DNA from 3 places in the Gottfriedia sp. NPDC058432 genome. Region 3 is predicted to be linked to each of the others. Evidence: predicted binding sites of a transcription regulator. Region 3 holds the regulator's gene; each other region holds the start of a gene.
What was found. The regulator LexA, encoded in region 3, represses DNA repair genes until DNA is damaged. The targets are predictions, from matches to a motif close to CGAACATATGTTCG.

Region 1 (10,628 bases), on a different contig from region 3:
ATTAATGGCGTAGAGAATGTTCATATTTTAGATAATGTTATTACGATTACTTCAGATAATGGTGTGAATAATCTAAATAAAATCATTCAGCATTTTATAAATAATGAAATTGAAATCAGTTCATTACAGGAAAATGCTCCTAACTTAGAAACTGTTTTCCTTACATTAACCGGTCGAAATTTGCGTGATTAACTTCATGAAAAATTATTTAACAAGGAGGCAATTGACTTGAACATTTTTAATATTGCTTTCATGGAAATTAAGCGCGACTTTCGAGATGTAAGGACCTTATTTTTTATGTTAGCTTTTCCAATCATTTTAATGCTTGTTTTAGGTACTTCACTTTCAAATGCTTTTACAACATCCGTCCCGATTAAGGATGTGCATGTTTTATATAAAGATCAATCGACAACTGGTGAGTTTTCGAAGTATTTTAACGAATTAATTAAAGGTACGAAAAAGTCTGGGATTCATTTTAAAAAAGCTGCGAGTAATACAAATGGTGAGAAAGAAGTTAAACGAAATCATTATGATGGCTATATTTCTATTCAAGATAACGGAATTAAGCTTTATATAAATGAAGGAAACAGTGTTGAAGGTAGCGTTATTCAAGGAATGTTAACTTCTTTTGTAGATAAATATAATGTTGGAGTTGAAGTTGCAAAAATTGACCCAACTCAAGTTAAAGAAGTCTTTTTAGGTAATTCACATGACGATTATATTAAGGATACTTCCATTGCATCAAATAAACAGCCAGGTTCAATGGATTATTACGCGATTGCAATGACGACTATGATTGCTCTTTATGCAGCAATGTCTGCAAGTAAGTTGATTACTGGAGAAAGAATGAGAAAAACAGCTGATCGATTAATCGTTTCTCCTATTTCTAAATTTGAGATTTTTATAGGAAAAATACTTGGAAGTTTGGTTGCTAATTTTCTGTGCATTATTGTAGTTGTCTATTTCAGTAAATTCTTTTTTAAAGCTAACTGGGGTAGCCATCTATTATTAGTCTTTATTGTTTTACTAACGGAAGTTCTTCTATCAATTAGTTTAGGATTGGTTGTAAGCTATATCACGAAATCAAATGCATCATCTAGAGCAATCATCATGATTGTTGTGCAGTTATCTTCATTCTTTGGTGGAGCTTACTTTAAATTGGGCGATACTAGCGGGTTTTTAAAAATCATTACACATTTTTCCCCACTTACATGGGTTAATACTGCAATTACAAAAATTATTTATGCAAACGACTTGTCAGCTGCGATTCCTGCGCTTGTCTTTAATATAGGTTTTTCATTGTTATTCCTATTTCTTGCATCTATTTCTCTACAAAGAAGGGAGGGACTGTAAGATGCAGACAGTTTTTTGGCTAATTTCGAATACTTTAAGAGCTACTTTTAAAAATAAGAAAAATGTTATTATGTATATTTTAGTACCTCTAATTGGTATTTTTATTTCCTTTCTAGCTTATGGTGGTTCAAATAAAACGATTGTTCACGTTGGAGTTGTCAATGAGGATCATCAATATATTGCAAATGATACGATTATGTTTTTAGAACACTTAGATAACGTTCGTATTGAAATAATAAACACTTCTGATGCCAATGATAAGCTTGCTTCAGGATCACTTGATTGTGTTATTTCGTTCCATGATGGTTTTACAGATAGTGTACGTTCTGGTAATCCAGATCATATTCAAATATCTTCTATAAAAGGTGCTCAAATTACGAGCTTTGTAAAATCTTATTTATACAATTATATCGATAATGTTTCGGCAATTAGTAAAGTGGCAAAAACAGACCAAACTAAATTTAATCAAATGTATTCCAACTACCAAAATGCAAGCTTCAAGGTAGCAACAAAAACATTATCAGATTCATCTCAGTCTGAAAATATGACGACATATAGTTTAGGCTTTTTGATTATGATTATGTTAATGTCTGCAGGGAATCTTTCTGAAATTATTTTAAAGGAAAAAGAAAATCGAATTTACTACAGACTTTTGTCAGCACCTATTAATGCTAGAAAATATATTTTCTCAAATGTTGTAGTCAATATGATTGTAATGACTATTCAAGTAATTATTACGCTTCTCTTTATGACTAAAGTGTTTCATATTGATATTCATATTCCGTTTTGGGAAGCGGCAATTGTTATGATGCTTTTTGCTTTGATCTCAGTAGGAATCTCATTAATGATTGTGGCGTTCTCAAATAGTTCAAAATCATCTGGAGCATTGCAGAACTTAATCGTTGTTCCAACTGTCATGATCTCCGGTTGTTTCTGGCCAATTGAGATTATGCCATCATCAGTACAAAGAATTGCAGATTTTCTCCCTCAAAGATGGACGTTAGAGACTTTGGCAAAATTGCAACAAGGAAGTAGTTTAGGAAGCTTATATTTAAATATTTTAATCCTTCTAGTTTTTGCGGCAGCATTTTTCTTAATTGCTATTTATAAGTTTAGTCGTAATAGTTCTACTAGAAATTTTGTGTAAGTATAAAAAAATCCATCTCTTTTTAGAGATGGATTTTTTTAGCTATTTTATTAGTCCATTGAACTGCAAATTTCAATAAAATGTCCGTCTGGATCTGCTACATATGCTACTGTTTGACCCCATGGCTTTGTAATTGGTTCTTTGATGATATTTACACCTTTTGTTCGTAAATCTTCTATTGTAGAATTCACATCATCAGTTACAAATCCGATTTCAAAGGTTTGAGAGGTTGCCTCAGTATATTTATAATTTAATCCAGTAAGCTCTTGAACATTGCTACGTTCAATCATAGCAAGTACGGTATTGCCTGTATCTAATTCTACATACGTACCATGATTTCCACGAATAGGAAGGCCTAAAGACTCAGTATAGAAAGTAAGAGATTTTTCTAGACTTGAAACATATAAAATTAAATACCTCATTTTCAACATTTCACTAACCTCCAGAATAGTTTAATCTCTTGTTCTTTCTACATAAATAAGGTTTTTACCTTCTTATATTGGTTTTGGCAAGTTCTTATTCAAACTGATAAGTATAGAACGATTCCTTCGCAAAAAATGATTTTAATCGATCATCGGGTATATCCTCAAATTTTTCGATTTTTACAACGTCTTTTAGCATCGCTTCTGTTTGAGAACGGTGTGCTTTCATTGTTCTTAGTTTCTGGGTTGCTACATCCATTACATCATTCACGATATCTGGTTTCCCTAATACTTCAAAACGTTCTTTTGTAATTGCAATACACCATACTGTTGGACGATCTTCTTCATCCATTCGTCGAACTGCTTCAACAGCAGCTCTTGCAGTTGCATCATGGTCGGGGTGGACACCATGTTCTGGATAAAAAGTAATTAATAATGTTGGCTGAATCTCGTCGATAATTTCCTTTATTGGATTAATTACATCCTCAGGGTTTTCGAATTCAATTGTTTTATCATGGAATCCGAGCATTCTTAAATCTTGGATTCCCATTTCTCTACAAGCGTCGATTAATTCGTTTTTACGTATTGTAGGAAGTGATTCTCTTGTTGCGAAAAATGGATTTCCCATATTTCGTCCCATTTCTCCTAAAGTTAAACAAGCGTATGTAACCGGAATCCCTTTATTTGTAAACTTAGAAATCGTTCCAGCAGCCCCAAAAGCTTCATCATCAGGGTGAGGGAACACAAGTAATACTTTTTCTTGTTTTTGACTCATTTTTAGTGCTCCTCTCTTAAAATGGCGTATAGCTTAAATGTATTGCGATTGCAAGCTTTCCATCCTCATTATGACCTGCTAGTAGGAGGCGACCTTGGTCATCAACTTCAAAATCAGTTAATCCTTCTGCAACAACCCAGCCTTCCTCAAGCTTTAGTCCGACACGGTATGGGTATTTGCCTGTGATCGTAGCACGGCTAATGATTACTTTCGTATTTCTGATAAAGGCATTTACTGTCATTACTTTTTCATTAAAGTGATTAGCATATGCACCATTTGTAGTTTCTAAATGTAAATAGACTGTTTGATTTATATAATTTTGAAGTGCATCTTGGGCAGCACCAATTTCTAATTTTTGCATTTTCTCGTACCTCCTTTAAAAAGTATTATAATCCAACTTTCCCTAAATTGGTAATTTGTTGGCTTGTGATTTTGAACATAAAAAGATCCCTATCTAATTGGGTGATAGGGATTGGGGGGATGTGTATAACATGATTACTAAAATTTAACTGTTTAAATATTCAGTTAATTTATACTTAATATACATGATGGGAAAATATTCGTCAACCACTTTTGTTAAAAAAAATTAAAATATTCAAAAAATAAGAAAATGAGGTAATTAATGGTATCTTTTATTGATAAGATACATGACGAGAACTCGACAAAAAAGACGAGTTTTTGTGTAAAATAGTCAAATTTTTACTTGTTTTACCTTTTTTTTCTTTTCTAAAAAGATATTACTTGTTAAACTAGAGTAGAATAATATTTTTAAAGGGAGGTTTTTAACGTGAAGGCAGAAGCACGAAAGTTATATAATCCACAAAGAGAAGAATTAAACAAGCCTTCTCGTAATCAATTTCCGCAAACTCAAAAAAGAAAAACAATAAGAATCCATCGAATCATTTTGACAATATTATTTTTGTCTTTCATTGTCGTGTCTGGAATATATATGTTTAGTCAAAACAAGATCGCTTCGGCAAAGCAACATGAACTTTCAACATTACATGTCGAACAAAAAAAAGTGGCTAAAACTGAAAAAGATTTAAACAGACAGATTAGACTATTAAATGATCCGGATTTCATAGCAAACTATGCGCGTGATCAATACATGTTCTCTAAAAAAGGAGAAACAATCATCATCGTGCCGAAATCAAAAGATGAGATCAGCTCAAACTAACAATTAATTAAACTAAAAGATTCTCATATATGTGGGAATCTTTTTTCTATTTTTATTATAGAACTAACGTTCGTTTGGTGCAAGTTTAAAGTCGAACGTACAAACTCAAATAGGAAGAAGGGAATAGAATTTTTTAGTCTCTTTTACATTTTTCTCTTATAAACATACTCAATTTCTTATCCTTTTGTTGTCTATTTAGTTCTAATTACCCACGATTTCTACAAAATTTTTACTATTCTGAAAAATACATCTTTGTTATAATTTAAATAAGCTTAAATAAGGAGGATTAACATGAAAAAGTTCATTTACGTTTTTGCTATTTTAATTGTACAAGTAATTTTGACGTTCCTTGTTAGTGTTCTCTCGGATTCATCGGCTAGTAATATTGCTATTATGGTAGGATTCGTTACGACGGTCTTCCTTTATTGGAAAACAGCTAAAAAAGTAAGTTATACTCCATTGCAGCGGTATCAATGGTTGCGTGCTGCTGGATTAGAATTTAATGATTTACATAAAGATTTTCAAAGAAAAATTGCTATTAAAGCATCGTTAATTTATAGTTTTTCAGGTTTGGTTGTTACTTTGTATACATCACATATTTTATTATGAGGAATAGTCAAGAAAAAATGGACAAGCATGCTAATTGCTGTCCATTTTTGTTTTTTATTCTGATTCATGTTGTAGTCGTTTAATACGTCTTCTATATGCAAGTGATGAAACAAGAATACTTAATTCGTATATAACTAACAATGGTAAGCTTGTCATCATATCAGATACAAAATCAGGCGGTGAAATTGCTGTTCCGATAATAATAAGGATAAAATATGCAAATCGTCGAGTTTTTCTTAAAAATGCCGGTGATACGATTCCGATACTTGTTAAAAATAGTATAATGACTGGTAAATCAAAGAAAAACGCAAAAGGAACAACTAAGTTAAATAAGAAGCTAAAATAGCGTTCAGCTGTGAATGTAACTGTTACTAAGTCTTCTCCAATATCCTGTAAAAATTTTAAAACGTTTGGAAAGATGAAATAATAGCCAAATGCTAATCCACAAACGAACAATAAGAATAAAGCTGGTATGTAAAGCATTGTGCTTTTTCGTTCTTTTACATGCAAGGCCGGCTTTACAAACGCCCATATTTGGTAAGCTATGACAGGGATACTACACGCGATCGCGAACACCCCACCAATCATTAGATAAATCCAAAGGACATCACTTGGACCAAGCGCTAGAAGCTTTCCATGCAAATCTTGAACAAGGAAATTGAATATAGCTTTCGTATAATATAATCCAATCCCTAAAAAAATAACGAATGCAACAATAACTTTTATTATTCGATTTCGAAGTTCATCTAAATGGTCAATGACACTCATTTCTTTTTCTTGCATAATTTCCCCCAAAGCAAACTGTGAAAGTATTTTATTACACTTTAAAAAGTAAACTGGCTAGCGACGTCGATTACTTGATGTAGTAGCCAATTCTAGGAATAAAGTGTAAGTGCAACTACGTCTTTAGTCTTCGCCCAAAAGGCTTACAAACCGACTAGTTTTCTATAACACCTAAGCTTCCTATATTTTGTCAGAAAAAAGAACAATCGTCAATGAATATAAAGACATTAATTATTCTTAAATTACCATCATTTGCTAATATATTCATATGAAAACTAACCTTATCCGACTATAATAAAAGTATGAGTATGTAAGATAAGGAAGGTAAATATTTTGGATGGAAAAAGTCATGTAATTGTAGGATTATTTGCAACTGGTGTCACAATGTATGCAACAAAAAATGATTCTATGACCGTCCCACTTATAGTTGGTGCAATCAGTAGTTTAGCTCCTGATTTAGATCATCATAATAGTTCATTAACAAAAAAAGTTTCAATGCCGCTAAAAGTTCTTTTCAGCTTATTATTTTTAGCAGCTACATTATTTATTGTTGTGAAAACAGGGAAATTAATTTATTCTGGTTCATGGATTTATGCAGTAGGTATTCTCACATTATTTATTGTTTGTGTTAGCTGGTTACGGAATATAAAAACAATATTAATGTTAACAGGCATATTAATTGCAGTTATTGGTTGGTTTTTCTTTCATGGTTATTGGTCAATCTTTGCGCTTGGAGTATTTGTTGCTGTTTCTTCGAGATTAAAGCATCGTGGACCAACTCATTCCCTTTACTTTTTAGCTTTTTGGTGTGGAATTTGTTATTTGCTGCAAAAAGACTTAATGATAAATGGATTATGGTTAGCTGGTACAGTCGGTTATTTTTCGCACCTATTAGCGGATCAGTTGTTTACAAAACAAAGTATTAAGTGGTTATAGGCCTCTTAAATTATCACATTTTTTTATTAAAATAATCCATACTAAGAAAGATGTGATGATGAAAGAAGGGTCAATATTGAAAAAAATAAATTCTCTAATATCAATGTGGATTTTGTTTTTTATGCTTGCTTTGTCAATCCCGGTTGATGCAAGTAGTAATACATATAACCATCAACGTATTAAGGTGAATACTAATTCCTTTGTTTCTAGCAAACAACCATCAACGCATCTTGCCATTAGGAGATCGTATCGTTCTAATAGAAGTTATCGACCAACAGCACCTAGGTCGAGTTATCGATCTTATAGAAGTCCTGGAAGGAATTTTTTAGGGTATGCAGGTGCATTTGGGTTAGGTTCTCTTTTTGGCTCGATGCTAAACCCGTTTGGTGGCTACTATGGTGGTCAGCACTTTGGTTTTTCATTTTTTGGATTACTATTAGATTTTTTAGTGATAGTAGTGATTATTTGGTTTATTAAGAAAATCTTTCGTAGAAACCGATATTAATTTTTTCCCTTCGAGGTGACTTGTGAAAATCTATTTTGATGAACAAGATGTTGCCAATGCAATTTGTGTATATGTGGCTGATTTAGAAGGAATACGCCCAGAAAGTGTGCAAATTGAGTTTCAATTTGATGAAGATGTTGGGGTAAGTTGTCAAGTTTCGGCCAATCATCTGAACGTATTGTATGGTGAGCAACAAATATCAGACGCAATTGGTTTTTACTTAGAAGAGATTCATCGTTTTTCATCCTATGCAATGGAAATCATTATTGGTTTTGATGAAGAAGTTGGAATTACGAGTGAAATATCATTTATCTATTCATAAAAACCCGAGAGAGAACTGGACGTTCTTTCTCGGGTTTTTTCGATTGCTTAGGCATAATTCGTTACGTATTCGTAAACAATATCTTGTACTAATTCATATAATTCACGATCATCATTTAATTGTTCGGTAACGATTTGATCGTACAGTTTATCTAGCATATCAGCTGTAATCCACTGTTCGTGTTCTCCTCTATATTGCATTAACGCTCGTTTAATCATCTGCTTTACAAACTGTCCATCCACTTTTAGTTTCCTCCCTTAAGCTAACTTTAGTATAGCTAAAATTTTGTATTGTTCCTAATGAAAAAAATTTATTGAAATCGAACGTATATTCGTTTAATATATGTTTATAATAAAAATAAGAACATTAGTTCTTATATTTTTTGGAAAATCGGAGTGATATGTATGAGCATTTGTTATGAAGAGTTACCACATCATCGGATATTATGCATCGATATGAAGAGCTTTTATGCAAGTTGTTCTGCGGTCATGCTCGAATTAGATCCATTAGAATGTTATTTAGCAGTTGTTGGAGATGTAGAGAGAGAAGGAAGTATAGTCCTTGCAGCTTCCCCACGATTAAAAAAGGAATTTGGGATTAAAACGGGATCAAGGGTTTTTGAAATACCGAAAGATCCGCGAATTAAAATTGTAAATCCTTCAATGTCAAAATATCTAGAAATCTCAACAAACATAGTAAAGTTATTAAATGAATTTGTACCCTTAGAGGATTTACATGTATACAGTGTTGATGAATGTTTTTTAAAGGTGGATGGAGTGAAGAGATTATGGGGTGATGCTTGGGAGATTGCCGAAAAAATTCGCACTGAAATTATGGCACGATTTCAATTACCTTGTTCGATTGGGATTGGACCGAACATGCTTTTGTCGAAGCTGTGCTTAGATTTAGAAGGAAAAAAAGATGGGATAGCGGAGTGGACTTATGAAGATGTAGAAAAAAAACTATGGCAGGTGAGTCCTCTTAGTGAAATGTGGGGAATCGGTAAAAGAACCGAACGAACTTTAAATGCAATGGGTATTTTTACAGTAGGACAGTTAGCGAAATATCCTCTTCATTTGCTGGAGAAAAAATTCGGGGTGATGGGAAATCAACTATATCATCATGCGTGGGGAGTAGATCTGTCTGAGCTAGGTGCGCCAATAATGAATGGACAGATTAGTTTTGGTAAAAGCCAAATATTAATGAGAGATTATACGAAAGTCGAAGAAATTAAGTTTGTTATTCGTGAAATGTGTGAAGAGGTTGCACGCCGAACTCGTAATGCTAAGAAGGCAGGACGTACGATTACATTAGGAATTGGATATAGTCGTGAAGAATTCGGTGGAGGATTTTCCCATGCTTTTACAATGGATGAACCTACAAATATTACTTCAGATTTGTATGAAATCTGTACAAAATTATTTGATCGATATTATGAAGGGAAGACAGTTCGGCAAATTCTCATTTCTCTTTCGAATATTGTAAGTGACGAAATCATGCAGTTAAATTTGTTTGACCAGAAAAAACCTCAAAAGCGTAATTTAGGATATGTGATGGACGCAGTCCGAAAAAAATACGGATCATCTTCGCTCCTCTGGGCTGTTTCTTATGCAGAAGGAGGAACAGCACTTGCCCGAAGCAAGCTGGTAGGTGGACATAAAGGGTAAAAGATTTCCTTTCGTCCTTTTCTCCCTGCAGGTGAAAGCCACTAGTTCTACCTAAGATAAAATGAGAAAAAAAGGAGAAGAATGCCGATGATTCGTGACCGTGGCACGATTAAATGGACGTCAATGATGTTACCAGAACATGTAAAAATGCTTCGTGATTGGAAAGTATCACAAAATTATGAACAACAAAAAGATGTAGATGAACAACTATTAGAGGAAATGAACCGTCATCTTCAACAGGCAATTCATGAAGATGAAAGTGTACAAATTACTTATTATAAAGATCACTATCACCATAATGTAAAAGGAAAAATAGGGAAAATTAATTTACACCAAAATAGGCTATCCATTTATGAAGAACAAGCTGGATATATGGAGCTGTTATTAAGTGATATTGTGGACGTGAAAATTGGATCTTGAAAATCAAAAAAAAATAATGAACCGTTAACGAAAACTCCCTCTTTTTTAAGTACATATACATCGAAAGGGGGAGTTGAAAATGGCGCAAATTGCTACTCAACAACTAACATTGTATGTAAATTTACATGCAGGAAAAGACGCACAAGGAAAAATCATGATCAAGAGGAAGGCATATAAAAATGTCCGAGTTGATGTTGATTTAGTGAAGCTAAGTGAAATTGGTAATGCTTTAGCATCATTGCAAGATCTACCGTTAGTAGAACTAGAAGTATTAAGCAATGGACTACTTTTAAACAGTCTATAAAAAAGGAGGAGAGCGACATGATTCAAACATTAGAACTTAAATTTTTAAATGAAAACGAAAAGGTCGTTACGCTAACAGTAGACAATCCAACCATTCCAGTTAATCCAACATTAATCAATCAAGTAATGGATAAAATTGTAGCAAACAACGTATTCACTTCTACAAGTGGAATTGTCGTAGCAAAACAAGGCGCACGCTTGGTTGGTAA
Region 2 (10,628 bases), on a different contig from region 3:
CTATAAACATTATTCTCATTTCGTTACATCCTTCCAACTTGCCACTGTAAATAAACAGTACTGATTTTACTTTTAGATTACCCAAAAATACGAAAAGCCCCATTACTAGCACAATCTGAATCTTTCATCTATGCCATTCAACTAAGATTCATTTCAGATTTGTATTAGTTGGAGCTATTTTTAAAAATACTTTATTTTGTTACAAAAAAGAAAATAAAGTGGCATATACCACTTTATTTTGCATACTCGACAGCTCGAGTTTCACGAATAACCGTAACTTTTATATGACCTGGATAATCCAGTTCATCTTCAATACGTTTTCTAATATCTCTCGCTAATCTATGAGCTTGTAAATCATCAATTGTATCTGGTTTTACCATAATGCGTACTTCACGACCTGCTTGAATAGCGAATGATTTTTCTACACCTTCGTATGATTCAGAAATCTCTTCAAGTTTTTCTAAACGACGGATATAGTTTTCTAATGTTTCGCTACGTGCTCCTGGTCTAGCAGCAGATAATGCATCTGCAGCAGCTACAAGAACCGCAATAATCGAAGTTGGCGCAGCATCTCCATGATGAGATGCAATACTATTGATAACTACTGGATGTTCTTTATATTTCGTTGCTAATTCGACACCGATTTCAACGTGACTACCTTCTACCTCATGGTCAATTGCTTTACCAATATCGTGAAGTAAACCTGCACGTTTTGCAAGTTTTGTATCCTCACCAAGTTCAGCAGCCATAAGTCCAGCTAGGTTCGCTACTTCCATCGAATGCTTTAACACATTTTGACCATAACTAGTTCTAAATTTCAGACGACCTAATATTTTAATTAAGTCAGGGTGAATTCCATGAACACCAACTTCAAAAGTAGTTTGTTCACCGACTTCTCGTATGTACTCATCTACTTCTCGTCTTGATTTTTCAACCATTTCTTCAATTCGTGCAGGATGGATTCGACCATCTTGTACTAATTTATCTAGTGCAATTCGTGCAGTTTCACGACGAATTGGATCAAAACCTGATAATATTACAGCTTCAGGCGTATCATCAATAATTAAATCTATACCAGTTAACGTTTCTAAAGTACGTATATTTCGTCCTTCACGGCCAATAATACGACCTTTCATTTCATCATTTGGAAGATTTACAACTGATACAGTTGTTTCAGCAACATGATCTGCAGCACATCGCTGGATTGCTAATGATAAAATATCTTTTGCTTTCTTATCTGCTTCTTCTTTTGCTCGAGCTTCTGTTTCTTTTACTAGTATTGCTGTTTCATGGGATAATTCATTTTCGACTTTAGTAAGTATTAATTGTCTTGCTTCTTCACGATTTAAGCTAGAAATTCTTTCTAACTCTTCTTGTTGAGCAGCAATTAATGCTTCTATCTTGCTTTCCATTTCTTCTATCTGCTGTTGTTTTAAAACAAGAGATTCCTCTTTTCTTTCAAGAACAGACTCACGTTTTGAAAGTCCATCATCTTTACGATCTAAGTTCTCTTCTTTTTGCATCAAACGATTTTCTGACTTTTGTAGTTCACTACGACGGTCTCGAATTTCGTTCTCTGCATCTGTACGAATATTGAAAATTTCGTCCTTTGCTTCCAATAAAGCTTCTTTTTTAATTGTTTCTGAATCACGTTTTGCATCTTCAATAATTTGATTTGCATGATTAGTTGCGCCATTTATTTTAGCTTCTGCAATGGACTTACGGACAAAAAATCCGACAGCATAACCGACTCCGAATGTGGCAAGCAATGCGAAGATGATCAAAATTATAGTATTTGCACCCATGATTTCACCTCCTCTTGCTATTTAGTTAGTTTCATTTTTGTCGGCTGTTATATTGTATAAATAATTGCATCAACATACAGCACACTTCAATTCAATTTTTTACAAAATAGTAATATTTTTTTAGAATATACACTTAAATATTAAATCTCTTACCAAATGATGTCAAGCCTTGTAAATCGCTTACTTACTTGATTTATCAATATTTATTACATTTTTACTAGATTTCATACATGAGAATCTAAATTTTATTCATTAAATTTTTTATTAAGTTCTAATTAGTAAGTGAATTGATAGAATTTTTCATATATAAAGTACTGCTTATAAATATAAAAGAAAATAAATATTGTCTGTTTTTTTATAAGGCCAGACCATAAAAATATGCCTAATTCCAATGCAGAACACCTTACTTACCATGTGTGAATTAATTTCCATCTTCATAGTCGCTCCTTATGGTCACACTACGCATTGACTATAGGACAGTTAATCCTTCCGTTTGAATAGCTATTTCATATTCGTGAAATTATTATCTATATTTCAATTAAAAACTTTTACTTCTCAATAAATACTGCTTTTTAGATAATCAAAGAAATTAATAATATAAAAAAATGCAGGCACTTTTAATAAGCGCCCGCATTTTGTGCTGTTTTAAACTAACTTATGATTACTCATTTATCATTTAATAAAGAGAATTGTTCTTCGTCATCTGTTTCAGTTATAGTAACAGGGTTATCTAAACCGTGGTGAAGACGGATCGATTCTTTAATCGTATCACGAATTTCTTTATTTTCTTTTAAGAATTGCTTAGCATTTTCACGTCCTTGTCCAAGACGCTCTTCATTGTAAGAATACCATGCTCCACTCTTAAGAACGATATCTAGATCAGATCCAATATCAAGAATTTCGCCTTCTTTAGAAATACCTTCTCCGTACATAATGTCAACTTCTGCTTGTCTAAATGGTGGTGCTACTTTATTTTTAACAACTTTAATCTTTGTTTTGTTACCTACAATATCATTACCTTGTTTTAATTGCTCAGCACGACGTACCTCTAAACGAATTGTAGAGTAGAATTTTAACGCACGTCCACCTGGAGTTGTTTCAGGATTACCGAACATAACCCCAACTTTTTCACGAATTTGGTTAATGAAGAATGCAATCGTTTTTGACTTGTTAATTGCACCTGAAAGTTTACGTAATGCTTGTGACATTAATCGAGCTTGTAGACCTACGTGAGCATCACCCATCTCACCTTCAATTTCCGCCTTTGGAACTAATGCAGCTACTGAGTCAATTACGATAATATCAATTGCACCACTACGTACTAATGCTTCAGCGATTTCAAGTGCTTGTTCACCTGTATCTGGTTGAGATAATAATAACTCATCAATATTTACACCTAATTTTTGAGCATAAACCGGATCTAATGCATGCTCAGCATCTATAAACGCCGCTTGTCCTCCATTTGCTTGAACTTCAGCGATTGCATGTAATGCTACAGTTGTTTTACCTGAACTTTCAGGACCGTATACTTCGATAATTCTTCCTCTCGGATATCCACCTACACCTAACGCTACATCTAGTGCTAACGATCCACTAGAAATAGTTGAAATTTGGCGGTCAGTTTGTTCCCCAAGTTTCATAATTGAACCTTTACCGAATTGTTTTTCGATTTGTTTTAAAGCCATATCTAATGCAGCTTGACGATCACTCATTTAAATTCCTCCTTCAGGACTCATTTATCTCTTAACTATATAATAACTGTTTTTTGTTCGTTTGCCAACAAAAAAATAGAACGTTTATTCGATATTTTTCGTATTTAAACTTATTTTTTTAAGAATAGAAACGCTTGTTTCGTATTTTTCGGTCTATAAAACTAGATTTTTATTAATATCGTAACTATAAAATTAAAAAACTCGGCTATATTAACCGAGCTTTTTTATTATAAAATATTCTATTTCATTTTATAAGTCTTGACTTTCAAAACTTGAATTAATTAATTTTATCAACATGTTCGCGCCATTTTTAACACTTGATAGCCTTATTTGTTCTCTAGTGCCACTAAATTGAAACTCTTTTACAATTGAATCAGAATCACCAATTTTAATACCGATAAATACTTTTCCTACCGGCACATCTTCTAATGTAGCCGGTCCTGCTTCACCAGTAAAACTAATTGAAATATTACTTCCTGTTAATCTTTGAATATTTTCAACTAGCGATTTTGCACACTCTGCACTGACTGCACCATTTTTATTAAGAATATCTGACGGCACATTTAAAAGGTTTTGTTTCATTTCATTAGAATAACAAACAACACTACCTTTAAAAATGGACGAGTTCCCAGGAATATCCGTCATTCTTTTACTGAATAGACCTCCAGTTAAACTTTCAGCAGCAGAAATGGTCAGTTTAAAATCTTTTAACTTTCTTGATAAAACTGTAAATAAGTTTTCATTATTTGTACCATATATAAACTGCCCAACACGCTCACGTATTTTTTCTTCAGCTTGTCCAATTAGTTTAACTGCCTCTTGCTCATTACTAGCACTTGCAGTAACTCGAAGCATTACTTCTCCCTCACTCGCTAAAGGAGCAATTGTTGGATTTGATTGATTTTCAAGTAAATCAAGAATTTCAGTTTCTAAAATTGATTCACCGATACCAAAAAACTTAAGCTCTTTCGAAATAATCGTACTTGCTTCCTTTCCTTTTAAAAAATAAGGAATAAGTTCTTTCTCAACCATCGGAATCATTTCTTTCGGTGGTCCTGGTAATAATACAAATTGTTTTTCTTTCGCTTCATAAACCATTCCAGGTGCCATACCGTTTTTATTCAATAAAACATGTGCATTATTAATGACTAATGCTTGTTTTTTATTATTCTCAGTCATTGGTCGATTTACTTTAATAAAATATTGTTCAATATATTCTAGTGATTGATCATGGTAAACAAGTGACTCTTGAACATATTCAGAGACAACTTCTTTCGTTAAATCATCTTTTGTTGGTCCAAGTCCACCAGTTAAGATGATTAAATCACTTCTTGATGAAGCAATTTCTAATGCACTTTTAAGTCGATCGGAATTGTCTCCTACAACTGTTTGGAAATGATGGTGATATCCTAATGCAGATAAATGTTTAGCTAAAAATTGAGCATTCGTATTTGCAATTTGGCCTAAAAGTAGCTCAGTACCTACTGCGATGATTTCAGCACGCTTCATATCATTTCCCCCTATATTATTAATTACATTGATTTAAGTAGAACATCTCTATTTTTATAAAAATAATCCCAACCAGAATATACTGTAAAGAATAATGCGACCCAAAGTGATACATCCGCAATCGAAAATGGTAAGAAATTCAATGGGAAGTCATGTAAGAAATATGCTGAAATCGCAACTATTTGAGCCCAAGTCTTAATTTTACCTAGCATTGCAGCAGCATGTACTTCTCCAGAACCAGCTAAAATCATTCGTAAACCGGTTACAGCAAACTCCCTACTTATAATGACAATCGTAATCCACGCAGGAACATAATGAAAATCAGTTAAGATAATTAACGCTGAAGAAACAAGTAATTTATCAGCAAGTGGATCTAGAAACTTACCAAAATTAGTAACTAAATTATATTTTCTTGCGTAATATCCATCAATAAAATCAGTAACAGAGGCAATAATAAAAATTGCAGCTCCTACTAAATGATTAACTGGTATCGAATCACCCATTAATGTAACATTTCCCCATCCAAAATCGATTAAAACGGCAATCATAAATAATGGAATTAGACAAACCCTTGACACTGTGATTTTATTTGGTAAATTCATGGTAAAACCCTCCAAAACTTTCTAAAAATGAAGCATTTATAATAAATGAATAAAAGCCATCTTAAAGATGACTATTGATTCATTTTTAAATTTTTAATCGTAATCTTTTGGTGAACAGCATTTGTTGGACTAACTGGATATTTAAATACCTCATCGTTAATTCGTAGCTCAACATTATTAGAAGCACCAATATTTACTGTTACTTCATTTTCTTGTGTTAAGTCGTAGTTCTGAGTTTGTCCTTGTTTTAAAATTCCGCTATAGAACATTTTTCCATCAGCATTTTTTAAATCCACATAACTTTCACCATTTGCAACTACTTCTAATTTAAATACATCAGTACCAGATAAAGAAATAGTAGTTCGTTTACCTGCTGCAGAGTCAACAGTAATTTTTTGTGCTGGCGGTTGCTCAGTCACATCATTTTTCGGTTTCTCTGTTTTTTTCGTATTATTAGTTTTAGCCTGATCTAACGCATTATTTTTTGGTTTTTCAATTTCAGAATTAGAGTTAGTTTGAGATTGATTCGTATCCGCAGATTTTCCATCATTTTTTGATGGGAACATCATATAAATAGCAATGCAGATTCCAAGGATCAGAATCGCTACTAGTATCCTTGGTAAATAATCCATTATTCTTGATGACTTAACATTGTTTAATGGTTCTTTAAGCTTCGATGCTCTACTAGGGATTTCTTCATGCTTTACTTCTTCTACTGTATTTACCACAGTTGATTCCTCTACCGCTGGCTTTTCAGTTAGAAATCCAGATACGTCAACACCAATTGTTTCTGCATATTGTCTAATAAAAGCACGAACATAAAATTGCCCTGGCAATATTTCATAATTACCTTCTTCAATTGCTTCAAGATAACGTTTCTGAATCTTCGTTAACTCTTGTACATCGTCAATTGATAAGCCTTTCGCTTCTCTTGCTTCTCTTAAATATTTTCCTAATTCTGTCACAAGTTACACCCCAACTTACTTTAAAAATCAAACATTGAGAACGAGTTGTGTCCATTTTTATCCATTTGGTCTACAAGTTCATATTTAATTTCTTCATTTTCATCATTTCTTAATTCAATTATGTAATCAAAATCTTCTAAAGAGTATTCAGTTTGCTGTACAAATACATCAGGATGCTCCACTACTTTCACAGAAGACATTGCCATAATTTCGCGAACCAATTGCCAATGCTGCTCATTTGCTCTTCTATGAGAAAGAATGCCATCAATAATAAATACATTATCTGAATTATATTCGTCTTCTATTAATTGACTTCTTAATGTTTGTTTAATTAATGTTGATGAAACAAATAACCAGCGTTTATTTGCACATACACTTGCTGCTACAACTGATTCAGTTTTACCAACACGAGGCATCCCTCTAATTCCGATTAGCTTATGGCCTGGCATTTTAAATAACTCTGCCATAAAATCAACAAGCATACCTAAATCATCGCGGACAAAACGAAAAGTCTTTTTATCATCTACATCACGTTGAATATAGGTACCATGTCTTACAGCTAAACGATCTCTTAGAGTTGGCTTTCTAAGTTTAATTATTGTTATATTGTCCATAGTATTTAAAATTGATTCAAATCTAGTAATTTGATCATCATTATCGCAACCAAGTAACATGCCGCGTCTCATTGTGTCGACACCATTGATTGTTAAAATATTAATCCCTAGCATACCGATTAGTGATGCAATATCTCCAAGTAGTCCAGGGCGATTCTTATGTATTTCATACTCAAAATACCATTCGATTAACTCCATACCTATACCCCCTATTTGTTAACTACTTAACTCTACATTTAATAATAAACGATTTCGCCATAATATAAAAGGTAAAATATGTGAAATAAATAACTTTCGACGTGAAATTTTACTATGAAGTATGCCAACCGCCGTTTACTCCAAGAATTTGGCCAGTTATATAAGAAGATTGTTCGGAAATTAGGTAATTTACAGTATTCGCAATTTCATTTGGAAGAGCTAAACGATTCATTGGAATTTCATTTGCAATTTCTTTTAAATCTTCTTCACTAAAGGAATTTAACATATTCGTTTTTACGGCACCTGGAGCAACAGCATTAACTTTTATTCCACTTGGCCCTAACTCTTTAGCTAATGCCATTACATAGGCATTTTGAGCACCTTTTGTAGTTGAATATAATACCTCACATGATGCACCAATTTGTCCCCATATAGACGAAATAACGACGATACTGCCAGATTTTTTAGCCACCATGTTAGGAAGAAAATGATTGACTACTTTGATCAAACTTTTAATATGTAATTGAGTCATTCGATCAATCTCTTCATCACTTACATCGTTAATCAAACCAAAGATAGAAAAACCAGATGCATATACAATTGAATCTATTTTATCAATTATTTGTGATGTTAAAATTTCAACTCCATTTTCAACTGATAAGTCCGCTTGTACGAATTGGCAATTTACCTCAATCTCATTAGCCAATTCGATCAGTTCATTAAGTGGCTCTTTCTTACTATTATAGTGAACAACTAAATCATATTTTTCATTGATTAATTTTTTCGAAATTGCTAAGCCAATGTCACCACTAGCTCCAATTACTAGAATTCTTTTTCTCATTTATTATATTCTCCATTTATTCGTGGTTTTAATGCAGGTTTAAAGAGTATTAAGAAATATAAAGGTAAAAAGATGCGAGGAAAACTCTTAAAAATTCAATATTACACTTAGTTTCTGTATGAACCCTTAAATATTTTCTTTAAATTTCAAAAAGCATCCTAAAAAGGATGCTTTTAATTTATTCAATGAGGAAGAACAAAAAATTCACTCATATAGTCTTCATTTATTAGATGACTAGCACTTTCTTTTAGATCCTCTACAGAAATAGATTGTAACACAGATACGATGTCAAATAAATGCATATCTAAGAACGCGTATCGTGTAAATTGATTAGCAATATATTCTGGTGAATTTAATGAGCGTAAAAATCCGCCGATTTTCTTTTTAACTACGCGATCGACAATTTCTTTTTCCCACTGATGATTTTTTGAGTCTAATAGTACTTCTTTTATTTTTTCAGAAAGTTTTTCAGGTGAAGTAGAATCTCCTCCGATGATTGCAAAAGCAAAACCATTTTCTGCAGAGTAATCATATGAGAATGTATCATCGATTAAACCATCTTCATACATTTGTTGATACGTATTTGAGGCTTTGCCAAATAAATAATCAAGTAATACGGATATTGATAATTCATGCTTTAGTAATTCGCTACCACCTTTAGGTGCAGAGAAATCCTTTACCCCAACGAGTACTTTCGATGATTGGACATTCATATGTAACACTTTTTTCTTTTCTGCAGATTCAGGCGTTTCTTCAGGGAAAAATCTCTTTATTTCATTTGCATCTTTAAAAGTTTTTTTACTTTGGTTATCTCTAATTAAATTCATTGTTTGATCAGGGTCTACTGGACCTACAACAAAAAACAACATATTACTTGGGTGATAAAAAGTTTCATAACAAGTATAAAGTAATTCTTTTGTAATTTTTGAAATTGATTCAACCGTACCAGCAATATCTGTTCTAACAGGATGTTTACCATATAAATTTGCAATCATCCCAAAATATTGTCTCCAATCAGGGTTATCTTCGTACATTTTAATTTCTTGACCAATGATCCCTTTTTCTTTTTCAACACTTTGATCAGAAAAATATGGATCCTGAACAAAGTCAATTAGAGTCATTAAATTTTGTTCTACATTATTCGTTGCTGAAAATAAATAAGCAGTTCGTGTAAAACTTGTAAACGCATTAGAAGAAGCTCCTTGTTTACTAAAAACCTGGAATACATCTCCATCTTTCTTTTCAAATAATTTGTGCTCTAAAAAATGAGCAATCCCATCTGGTACAACTAATTTTTCATCTTTTCCTAAAGGAATAAATTCAGAATCAATCGAACCGTATTTAGTTGTAAAGGTCGCATATGTTTTGTTGTAGCCTTGTTTAGGAAGAATATATACTTTTAATCCGTTTTCAAGCTCCTCGAAATAAAGCGTTTCATTCAATTGTTCAAAATACTTTTTTTCCATTATGCTCCCTCCTGACCTTTTAAGAAATAAGTTGTGTGAAGTTTTATTTTATTAGCTACAGATACAATTTCATCTTTTGTAACTTTTTCGATTTCAGGAAACCAATCCTCGATTGGACGTTCATTTCCCGCAGCTTGGTCATTGAATAATGTTTCAATGATTCCATAAGCTGTGTCCATACTTTCTAATAGACTGTTTTTGATCACTAATTTTGTTTGATCAATTTCCTCTTCAGTGAAATTTCCCTTTTTCATCTCTTCAAGTTGTTCAGCAATGATTGTTGTTGCTTTTTCATAATTTTCACTTGCTATACCAGACATGACCATTAAAATTGATTTATGACTTTCAAAACGAGAAGCAGCATAGTATGCTAAGCTATTTTTTTCTCGAACATTGATAAATAATTTTGAATGTGAAAATCCACCATAAAGTCCATTAAACACTTGAAGGGCAAAATAATCTGGGTCTTTAATCGAAATATCAGTAGTATAACCGATGTGTAACTTAGCCTGATTTAATTTTTGCTCTTCAATAACTTCATTTGGAGTATCAGTCGGCGTTGCTTTTGCCGTCTCAACTCTAAGTTTTTCACTAGTTGTATTTCTAAAGTTTTCTTCCACTAATTGTTTACATTGGTCAAAAGCGACATCACCAACTATATAAAGATCAATTAAATCCTCCTGCAGGGCTTTTTCATAATATTTATATAATGATTCAGCCGTGATTGAGTTAACATCTTCTGTTCTCCCATTTGCAAGTAATGCATAAGGTTCACCCTTAAACATTTCTTCCACTAGTCGTTGATTTGCATATTTCAATTTATCATCATTAATGGACTGAATTCGTTGTACTTGAGTTCTTTTTTGAGTTTCAACATGCTTAGCTGAAAATACCCCATTTTCTAAAAATGGATTTT
Region 3 (10,628 bases):
CAAAGAGAAGATGAGCAATATTATTACATCAACTTATTTATTAAATATAGAACTATAGAAGAATATGAAGAACGAACGAGGTTTGAAAGAAGCCAGGTTGAATGGAATGAAACTTGGTTTAGTAAGGACATTACTCATGAACTATTATCAGTAACAATTTGGAAAGATTTTAGTCCTATGTCCTAAAATCTTCAATACAACGTGATTTGTATATGAGGAGAAACTTGTGAACTTGTTTGACTAACTTTTGATAAAGATTGATTCTAATGTACCCGCAAGGATTTCATATTTCCTTGCGGGTTTTATCAATTACTTTTTAAAGTGAAAACTGAAATTTCTGGAACACTAAAAAATCGAAACGGAAGCCTTGTTGTTCCTATACCCCGATTAACGTATAAGTTCAAAGGTTTTTTATGATCATTTATTTTATATAAACCTTCAGTATAAATGGTTGCTAATGGTGGAGTATAAATTGCTTCGTGAAATGGAAGTTTTACTTGTCCACCATGACTATGGCCAGAGAGTTGTAAGTCAATCGGATACTCTTTTAGGCGTGCTGCCACATCGGGTTCATGAACTAGTAAGAGATTAAAAGCGTTTTTTTGTATATTTTTAAATGCTTTAGCTGGATTTGGTCTTCCTAAAAGATAGTCATCCAAACCAATAATATTTAGTTTACTATGATCTTTTAAGTCGATTACTTTCTGTTCATTTTCTAAAACTGTAAAACCAGATTTTATGAAAACAGATGATGAGATTTTCTTGCCTGCTCCACCAACATCATGATTACCGTAAATAGCATATTTACCATTTTTTGCTTTTAATTGTTGAAGTACTGCAGGGATTTGATCTAATTTATTGTATAAAGCGCTATTATCAATTAAATCACCAGTAAACACAATTAAATCAGGGTTTTGTTTATTAATTTGATCGACAACTTTATTTAATTGCTTTAATGTATAATGAGCACCTAGATGGCTATCACTAAATTGAACAATTTTCAATCCTTCCATCTGCTTTGAAACGGAATTTGATGTGATCGTTATTTGATTTACATCCAACATTTTTGGTTCGATACTTTTTGAATAACTATATAAAATAATAGGGAAAATTAATAATATCAAAGTAAAAACTATTAATCTTCTAACGATCCTTCTAAATATGGTATATTTCATGTCTATAACCTGCCTTTTATGAATGAATTGATACAATTAAGATTGCAAATAAAATAAATAGAGCACTGATTAAAATTTCAATGATTCTCAAATTATCACTCCTCGAAATCAGTTTAAGCTACCTTTGTTACATGAACGTGACAAAATTACATAATTGAACGGAGGAATTAAAAATCAATATTCTAATCGCTGATGATGAAAAAGATATGTTAAAGATCTTACAGGCATATTTCAAAAAGGAAGGATATACCGTTTTCTTAGCAGAAGACGGAGAACGAGCCCTCGAAATTTTTTATAGCGAAAAAATTGATTTAGCTATTTTAGATTGGATGATGCCTTATAATAGCGGGATTAATGTGTGTAAAGAAATAAAGAAAAACGGTGAATCAAAAGTATTAATGCTTACAGCTAAAAGTGATGATGAGGACGAATTACAAGCTCTAAAACTAGGGGCTGACGATTATGTAAGAAAGCCATTTCATCCGGGTGTCCTGATAACTAGAGCTAAAAAATTACTAAAAGAGGACCATCTTATTGTAATTGATAATATAAAAGTAGATTTTAAAGGTAAAATTGCATTTAAAAACGAGGAGAATTTAAAATTAACGAAAAAAGAATTTGATTTATTAAGCTGTTTTGTTCGTAATCGAGGAAACATATTGTCACGTGAGGATTTGTTAGTTAATGTATGGGGTATTGATTATGATGGAGATGATCGAACGGTGGATACCCATATAAGAAGATTAAGAGAAAAAATAGGAGAAGATCTTATTCAAACACATCGAGGTTTAGGATATAGTCTTAGAAAAGAAAAATGAACCGATTAGGAAGTAAAATATCGATAGCAATTACCGTATGTATTCTTTTTGTTTTTATTTTTTATCTAATTATCAATTCATATTTATTACCTAAATATTACTTATTTCAGATGAAAAATAGAGTGCATGACCTTTCAACAGCGATAAACAAGATGCCAATGGCTGAGTTTAAACAATCAATTAATCAATTGGAACAAAAAAATAATGTAACAATCGCTTATGAACCAATACAGTCCAATTTAGACGAGTTTAATGGATTATTAAAAGATAATTTATATCAAAAAAGGGTAACGTTAAATAAATTTTGGGTTACAGAAGAAACATTAAATCAAGTTAAAAGTGGTAAAAGAATTAGTAAAATCTACGATCAAGGTAAGTTGAAATCTAGTTTTTTAGTCGATTTTATTCAAAAGGATCATGTATTTATTGTAGTTGGTGTCTCGATTGTTTATTTAAGTGATGCTGTTCAAATCGTAAATAAGTTTACCTTTTATATTATGATTTTCTTGATTTTAATGCTGATTTTAATGGTTTGGATTTGGTCAAAAAAAATAACAGATCCATTGAAAGAGTTAAAAGATATTTCAAAAGAAATTGCTCAATTAGAATTTAAAAAGGCAAAAATTTCAACAAATGATGAAATCGAAGAACTTGCTAAAAGTATAAACGAAATGAGTGACAAATTGAGGATTGCCCATGATGATTTAAATCAGCGGAATGCTAATTTAAAAACGTTTATTTCAGATATTTCTCATGAACTTAAAACTCCCCTAGCTCTAATCAAAGCTTATTCTGCAGGCATTAAAGACGGTATAGATGACGGAACCTATGTTGATACAATCATTAAACAAACAGATCAAATAAACCGTTTAATCGATAAATTATTAGAGTTATCAAGAATTGAACGTGAAATATTCCATATAGAACAATTTGACTTAATTCAGCTTTTTGATTCTAGCTTGGAAAACTTCGAAATCGAATTGAACCAAAATAATATAATCATAAAAAAAGAATATATTAAAAAGAATCAACTTAATATTGAAGTAGATCGGGACCAAATTGAGAAAGTATTTAATAATTTAATTAGTAATGCAATTAAATATACAAAAAATCCGGTAATAACCATTAAGATTTACGAGGAAAATGAGGAAATTGTATTCATCATTAAAAATGAAACAAATCTTAAAAATTCCACTCAAATTAAGCAAATCTGGGAACCGTTTTATGTTATGGAGGCTTCCCGAAATAAACATTTAACAGGAACAGGCTTAGGTCTAGCAATTGTAAAATCGATTTTAAACCGTCATCAGTTAAAACATGATGTGAAATTAATAGATGGAAATATTCAATTTTCAATTCATTTTCCAAAACCCTTACAGTAGAGTAAGGGTTTTTAATTTTCTTCTTAGTTGTAACAGGCAAGCCATAAACCATTTTTAAGAGAATGGAAATTTATTTTAATAGAAGTGCCGCTTAATCTATGAAAACTTACAAGATAAGAACTTCTCGTGGTTTTTTCATTTATTGATGAATAACGACACCTGTGCCTATTGGAACCATCGAAGATAATTCAAGTACATCCTTATTGAACATTCGAATACAACCATGTGAAACAAAGTGACCAATTGTTGCAGGATTATCAGTTCCATGAATTCCGTAATGTGGAGCGGAAAGTCCCATCCATAGTACCCCAAAAGGTCCACCAGGATTTGGATCTTTATTAATAATTGTATAAGTTCCTGTAGGAGTAGGAGTAAGCATTTTTCCTACACCAATTGGGTAAGTTTTAAGCAGAGTGTTTCCGTCGAAAAGTTTTAGCTGGCGGTTTGATGTAGAAATGTAGATCCAATTAGTCATTTTATCAACTCCAGTTTTTAACTATCGTATGAAGAAACTTTAATAGTTGTTAAATACAAGAAGGGTAATAGAATATATGAATTTTTAAATAGAAAAAATAGACGGATTCGATTACTTTTCTACTAATTCCTTAGTACCAAGATTGGAGCATATGAATACTCTATAGGACAAGCATTTTAAGGAGAGGATTAGTCTATAGTGTCTAATACAATTAAATATTTTCAATATGCCCAAGAAGTTTCAAAAAAAATTGGCTGGTTAACTGAAGTGATTTATACTCAATGGCAAGTAGAAACAGCACATTTTACGTCTAAAAATTTTAAGAAAAATAACAATATTGCAGGTCAAACGTGGTATCCAGGTTTACCACTTAGTAGTAGAGGAACTGCTAGACCTAAAAATGAAGGTGGATATTATATAAAATATAATGATCCAGTTCAGGGCTATGTTGATTTTATTTTAAGTAATCCACGATACAGTGAAGTGAAAACTTACAAAACTGCTAATGAGCAATTTAAAGCAATTGCTGCAGCAGGATGGGCAGTAGATCCTAATTATGCAGATGTGCTCATCTCGGTAAATAATGCAAATATTAAAAATGGATTATATAAAAGGATTATTCAAATTGAGTTATATCCTTATAAGGGAGTCTTAAAAAAAGGTTCGAGGGGAGTACAAGTAAAGAAAATTCAAGAAAAAATAGGCGTTAAAGTGGATGGAATTTTCGGTATCCTAACTGAAAATGCAGTTAAAGAGTTTCAAAGAAAAAATGATTTAGTAGTAGATGGAATTGTTGGGGTAAAAACATGGGGGAAACTTTTCAATCCAACAAATCTATAAAATATTGAATTTTTTATTAAGTGAACCTGTATGATTTCAAATACAGGTTTATTAACATTAACCATAATACATAAAAGGGTTTGAAAGTATTTTATAGAAAAGGTTAACTATAACTATCATTAGAAAAGGAGAACGAAAGTGGAAATTAGAAATGCGGATCTGAATGATTGTGAATCAGTCGTAATTCTGGATTCACAAATTATTGGAAGCAGAATGAGGGAAAATCAAATTAAACTATCAATTGAAGAAAATCGATGCATAGTTTGTAAATTGAATGGAAGTATAGTAGGTTTTATGATTTATCATAAATTTTTCTTTGGCCATTTATTTATTGATTTAATAATTGTTTCACCAAACATGAGGAGGCTTGGTATAGCAAAAAATCTCATGAAATATGTTGAAGTTTTTTCAGAAAAGAAATTATTTTCATCTACAAATAAATCAAATATCCAAATGCAAAAAGTATTTCAATCTTTAGGATATATTGAAAGTGGACTTATCGATAATTTGGATGAAGGGGATCCTGAAATTATTTATGTTAAATTAATAGATTAAACGATATTTTCCGCATTAATTTTTTAAACAAGAATAAAAATAATTTTATTACCCCAAATATCATTAACCACTTCCAATTACCCATCTTCAATTCAAATGTAATCTCATCTGATTCTCAATCTTATAATCATTTCATAGATTAATTTAAAAAGTGTAATATTATTTACAATAATTAAGAAAAAGTGTGTAAGAAGTCCTGACAGAATAATTAGTCTGTTACTTTAGGCTAATCAATTTAAAAAAAATTTAAATACATTCTTCCTGTTATTCTATTTTTCAATGCATGATGAATAGTAATAATATATAAATGCTCCAATTATATCATTACAAGGAGTGGAAATATGGATTTTAAAAGGGAATTCATCTTAAAAACAAAAGCAATATATAAAGAAACTGTTACAGAAAATATGGCATACAGTAAGATGTGTGAAAAATTTGAATCTTATTTTGTAGATTTAAAGGAGACTTTAAAAAAGGAAATTGAAGTTTCGAATGGTGAATTTGATATTATGATTGATAAAGATAGTTTGATTGAGGTCTTATTAAATCAAAGAGAGTTATTAATTACGATTGATGACTCTGGAGTAGTAGTTAGTATTAAATATTTTGATGAAGTGCAAAATGAACAGGTTGAAAATAAGATTGATATAATTGAATATGATGGTGGGGCATATAAGAGTCAAGTATTTCAATCACCTATTACTAGAAATATAATCGATAATTATTTAGCAATTGCATTTAGAGATGATTTAGAGAAGTGTTTTGAAAGTTATAGTGAATGATAAACTGTTTAATTTAAAAGTGATATGTTACAGGTAACTAATTGTAAGTCTAGAGCTTGGAAAATCCAAGCTCTTTTAGTTTTGTCTATCGCTCTTCCACTTGAAACCTTAAAACAGTTTTCAATTTATCAGGTTGAGTTTTTCTTGCATCAGAAATATAGATTTCCTTATGTGTTTTTTGAACTCTTTGTAGATTATTCTCCGTGCAGAACTCTTCCATTAATTTAAAAGTTCGTGGTTCGTCATCATAACTTCCGATATGCATGGTTTGGACACATAAGCCTTCAGTAATCGATTCGAGTTTTACGTTTGCTAACAGTGGATTTTTCTTTTTTTGTTTAAGTTGATCTAAAATGATGTATGTTAAATCTTCTGTAACAAAGTCAGGTTGTCTAATCATTAATTTATATAGAAGATGTTCTTTGTTTAAATAGTCTAGTTTTCGGCCTTCTTCATCTAAATCCCATACTCCTTCAAGAGGGAAGACTGTGTAATCAAAGTAACCTTCTGGAACTATCCCTTTTTTAGGCAACATTTTAATTGCATATGCTAAAGAATAAAGTGCTTCTACATTTTCTTTAAATAATTCATTATTAGGATTCCCTTTGCCTTCAATCGTTATATATTTAAAGGCTGGTATATTAATTTTACTAGGCTTACTTTTTGGTAAATAAATTTCTTTTAAACTTTTTCTCCACTCGAGTTTACTCACTAAAAAAACTCCCTTAAATTATAAGTTAGTGTAGTTTGAATATGCTTATTAAAAATAAAAAGCAATCACATAAATATGTCATTGCTCTTAAAAGGTTTAATGATATGTACGATAAACTCCTATTACTTTTCCTAAAATTGATACTTGTTTTAATAAAATTGGAAACAGAGCATCATTTTCGGGTTGAAGTCTAAAATGGTCGCTTTCTTTATAGAAGCGCTTTACGGTAGCTTCACTATCTTCAGTCATGGCAACTACAATTTCTCCATTTTCAGCAGTGAATTGTTTTTTAACGATTACAAGATCGCCATTCATAATACCAGCATTGATCATACTATCTCCTTCTACACGTAACATAAAAACTTGTTCGTTAGATGGAGCAACAGAAGTCGGTAAAGGGAAATATTCTTCTACGTTTTCGACTGCAGTAATTGGAATCCCGGCAGTTACTTTACCGATTACAGGAATGTTAATAATATCGTTATAGATTTCAGAGTATGATGCTTGTACTTCATTCACAACCGTAGCTGTATCGCCAAGAATCTCGATTGCACGCGGTTTCGTAGGGTCTCTTCGAATATAGCCTTTTTGTTCTAGTCTCTCTAAATGACCATGCACTGTAGAGCTTGAAGCTAAACCAACAGCCTCAGCAATCTCTCGAACTGAAGGTGGATAACCTTTAATTTTTACTTCGTCTTTAATATAAGCTAAAATTTCTGCTTGCCTTTTCGATAGTTTGTTCATTTGAATTTCCCCCTTGCCTATAAAGTAGATAATACGTTCCTCTTTATTTTTTTCATTATATCATGATAGGATATGATATACAAACGTTAGTTCTATTTTTTATTAAAGTAGTTTTCATGTTCGTATGGAGGGAACAGTTAATGAATGCAATCATTTACGCGAGAGTAAGTACAGCAAAGGATTCACAAGAAACATCATTAAATAGACAAATGAGTGAACTAACCGAATTAGGTGAGCGGATGGGAATGTGTATTCTAGAAACAATAGGCGAACAGGCTAGTGGATATGAAGTAGAAAGAGAAGGGCTTTTTCAGCTATTTCAAATTATAAAAGAGCACCAAGTTGATGCTTTATTAATACAAGATGAAACACGATTAGGAAGAGGTCATGCAAGAATCGCTTTATTACATTTTTTAAAAAGGGAAGGGATAAAATTATTTACTTCTTCTCAAAATGGACAATTTCAACTAAGTGAAAGCGATGAAATGGTTTTAGAAATTTTAAGTGTTGTAGAGGAATATCAACGGAAAATTCATAATATGAAAATAAAAAGAGGTATGAGAAAGGCGGTTGAAAACGGGTATAAGCCTCAAAAAAACTTAGAAGGTAGTGTAAACGCAGGTGGTAGAGATAAGTTGGAATTACCGATTTCCGAAATTGTAAGATTACGTCAAAACGACCTAACATTTGAAGAAATTGCAGCTACCTTAAAAGGATTTGGATATAACGTTTCAAAAGCAACTGTCAATAGAAGGTATAATGAACATATGAAAGAAATCTCCAATATTGAAAGCTAATGCAATTTATTGTAAGATGAGATACATTGAATAGAATATCAGACTCTAACTAACGATCGATTTCTTGGATGCATAGCCTGCTAAGGGAGTGCTCTTTACTCCGCTTTTCGTCAGACTTTTTGTCAAGAAAGACATCTATTTAATCGTCTGATTATAAAAGTGATGGAACTAACAATGAATAGCTAAGATATAAATAAAGGAGAGGTTACTAATGGTTACTAAAAAAACTTTAGATAGAATAAATGAATTATCAAAAAAAGCAAAAGAAGCAGGGTTAAATCCTGAAGAGAAAGCTGAACAAGATCAATTAAGAAAAGAATATTTAGCAGATTTCCGTTCTCGAATGATGGATGAATTAACTTCACTTAAAATTGTTGATGAAAAAGGGAATGATATTACTCCTGCAAAGTTAAAATATGAAAAAGCAATGCGTAAAAGAAATTTACATTAAAAAAGATTTAACAATATAAAATTTCATATTTTGTAAATAATAACAAATAAAAGCAGAAGAATATTCTGCTTTTTTCTATTTCTTGGAAAGAATTTGTTAAAAATGTCAAAACTAAGTGTTAGTTATTGTAATAAATCATGGTAAATTATATGATAATATCTATGAATAAGCTAAAGGAGCGAAATTTATGTCTAATAATATTGAACAATTAGCAATTAATACAATTCGTACATTATCAATTGATGCAATCGAGAAATCAAATTCTGGTCACCCAGGAATGCCAATGGGCGCTGCACCGATGGCATATGCATTGTTTGCAAAATTTATGAATCATAACCCAAAAAATTCAAAATGGTTTAACAGAGACCGATTTGTGTTATCAGCAGGCCATGGTTCAATGTTACTATATAGCATGTTACATTTATCAGGCTACGAAGTTTCGATTGAAGATATTAAAAACTTCCGTCAATGGGGTAGCAACACTCCAGGACATCCTGAATATGGACATACACATGGTGTTGAAGCTACAACAGGTCCATTAGGACAAGGTATTGCGATGGCTGTTGGGATGGCTTTAGCAGAGCGTCATTTAGCAGGTACATATAATAAAGAAGACTTAAATGTAGTTGACCACTTTACATACTCAATTTGTGGTGATGGAGATTTAATGGAAGGTGTTTCAGCAGAGGCAGCTTCATTAGCGGGACATTTACAATTAGGACGCTTAGTAGTTCTTTATGATTCAAATGATATTTCATTAGACGGAGAATTAAATCGCTCATTCTCTGAAAGCGTAGAAGACCGCTTTAAAGCTTATGGATGGCAAGTTATTCGAGTAGAAGATGGAAATAACTTAGATGAAATTACTGCAGCGATCCAAAAAGCACAAGAAGAATTATCAAAACCAACTCTAATTGAAGTGAAAACAACAATCGGTTACGGTTCTCCGAATAAATCTGGTAAATCAAAATCTCATGGTGAGCCATTAGGAAAAGAAGAAACGATTTTAACGAAACAAGCGTATGCTTGGGGTTATGAAAATGCATTCTACGTACCAGAAGAAGTGTATGCACATTTTAATAAAGTAATTGTTGAAGCTGGGGAAAAGAAAGAAGCTGAGTGGAATGCTACTTTTGCTAAATACGAAGAAAAATATCCTGAATTAGCAGCTCAATTAAAGAATGCGATTGAAGGTAAGATTACTGTAGATTTAGAAACAGCATTACCTAAATATGAAGTAGGTAAAAAAATTGCGTCTCGTTCATCTTCAGGTGAAGCAATTAACGCTATCGCAAACGTATTACCTAGTTTCTTTGGTGGGTCTGCAGACTTAGCTGGATCTAATAAAACGTATATGAATGGTAAAGGTGACTTTACGAGAGAAAGCTACGATGGACGAAATATTTGGTTCGGTGTACGTGAATTTGCAATGGGTGCAGCATTAAATGGTATGGCTCTACATGGTGGAGTTCATGCGTTTGGCGCAACATTCTTTGTTTTCTCTGATTACTTAAAACCAGCAATTCGCTTAGCTGCTTTAATGAATTTACCTGTTACTTATGTATTTACACATGATAGTATCGCAGTTGGTGAAGACGGACCTACTCATGAACCAGTTGAGCAACTAGCAGCATTCAGATCAATGCCTAATCTTAATGTAATTCGTCCAGCAGACGGAAATGAAAGTTCTGCAGCATGGAAAGTGGCAGTAGAAGCTAAAGATGCTCCTACAATGTTAGTTTTGTCTCGTCAAGATTTACCTACTTTAGAGGGTACTACTACTGATATTTATAATAAAGTTTCAAAAGGAGCTTACGTTCTTTCTCCTGCGAAACAAGATAAAATCGATGTTGTATTAATTGCAGCAGGTAGTGAAGTACAATTAGCAGTTGGAGCA

Region 1: a site for LexA is predicted at 8,350-8,363, ahead of ACFWM3_RS12510 (Y-family DNA polymerase). Genes of this name have one in related genera too.
Region 2: a site for LexA is predicted at 3,595-3,608, ahead of recA (recombinase RecA). Genes of this name have one in related genera too.

What each region holds. Positions count from the first base shown of each region.
Region 1 is NZ_JBHXLC010000010.1:142,367-152,994, reverse strand. It holds gene ACFWM3_RS12575 (ABC transporter ATP-binding protein) at 1-192, shown strand, start outside; gene ACFWM3_RS12570 (ABC transporter permease) at 229-1,353, shown strand; gene ACFWM3_RS12565 (ABC transporter permease) at 1,355-2,500, shown strand; gene ACFWM3_RS12560 (VOC family protein) at 2,551-2,931, opposite strand; gene bshB2 (bacillithiol biosynthesis deacetylase BshB2) at 3,017-3,697, opposite strand; gene ACFWM3_RS12550 (YojF family protein) at 3,714-4,058, opposite strand; gene ACFWM3_RS12545 (FtsB family cell division protein) at 4,485-4,874, shown strand; gene ACFWM3_RS12540 (hypothetical protein) at 5,166-5,483, shown strand; gene tatC (twin-arginine translocase subunit TatC) at 5,538-6,266, opposite strand; gene ACFWM3_RS12530 (metal-dependent hydrolase) at 6,600-7,202, shown strand; gene ACFWM3_RS12525 (hypothetical protein) at 7,279-7,707, shown strand; gene ACFWM3_RS12520 (DUF2653 family protein) at 7,730-8,029, shown strand; gene ACFWM3_RS12515 (YqzH family protein) at 8,077-8,271, opposite strand; gene ACFWM3_RS12510 (Y-family DNA polymerase) at 8,434-9,696, shown strand; gene ACFWM3_RS12505 (YolD-like family protein) at 9,784-10,116, shown strand; gene ACFWM3_RS12500 (DUF1659 domain-containing protein) at 10,196-10,420, shown strand; gene ACFWM3_RS12495 (DUF2922 domain-containing protein) at 10,438-10,628, shown strand, end outside.
Region 2 is NZ_JBHXLC010000003.1:130,604-141,231, forward strand. It holds gene ACFWM3_RS04830 (TIGR00282 family metallophosphoesterase) at 1-19, opposite strand, end outside; gene rny (ribonuclease Y) at 234-1,805, opposite strand; gene recA (recombinase RecA) at 2,471-3,517, opposite strand; gene ACFWM3_RS04845 (competence/damage-inducible protein A) at 3,767-5,026, opposite strand; gene pgsA (CDP-diacylglycerol--glycerol-3-phosphate 3-phosphatidyltransferase) at 5,050-5,628, opposite strand; gene ACFWM3_RS04855 (helix-turn-helix domain-containing protein) at 5,700-6,593, opposite strand; gene ACFWM3_RS04860 (DUF3388 domain-containing protein) at 6,614-7,405, opposite strand; gene ymfI (elongation factor P 5-aminopentanone reductase) at 7,518-8,246, opposite strand; gene yfmH (EF-P 5-aminopentanol modification-associated protein YfmH) at 8,429-9,712, opposite strand; gene yfmF (EF-P 5-aminopentanol modification-associated protein YfmF) at 9,712-10,628, opposite strand, start outside.
Region 3 is NZ_JBHXLC010000042.1:8,677-19,304, reverse strand. It holds gene ACFWM3_RS24060 (hypothetical protein) at 1-186, shown strand, start outside; gene ACFWM3_RS24055 (metallophosphoesterase) at 306-1,175, opposite strand; gene ACFWM3_RS24050 (response regulator transcription factor) at 1,349-1,993, shown strand; gene ACFWM3_RS24045 (sensor histidine kinase) at 1,990-3,375, shown strand; gene ACFWM3_RS24040 (L,D-transpeptidase) at 3,515-3,850, opposite strand; gene ACFWM3_RS24035 (glucosaminidase domain-containing protein) at 4,049-4,690, shown strand; gene ACFWM3_RS24030 (GNAT family N-acetyltransferase) at 4,829-5,245, shown strand; gene ACFWM3_RS24025 (hypothetical protein) at 5,587-6,027, shown strand; gene ACFWM3_RS24020 (GyrI-like domain-containing protein) at 6,113-6,739, opposite strand; gene lexA (transcriptional repressor LexA) at 6,836-7,483, opposite strand; gene ACFWM3_RS24010 (YneB family resolvase-like protein) at 7,624-8,280, shown strand; gene ACFWM3_RS24005 (DUF896 domain-containing protein) at 8,492-8,731, shown strand; gene tkt (transketolase) at 8,919-10,628, shown strand, end outside.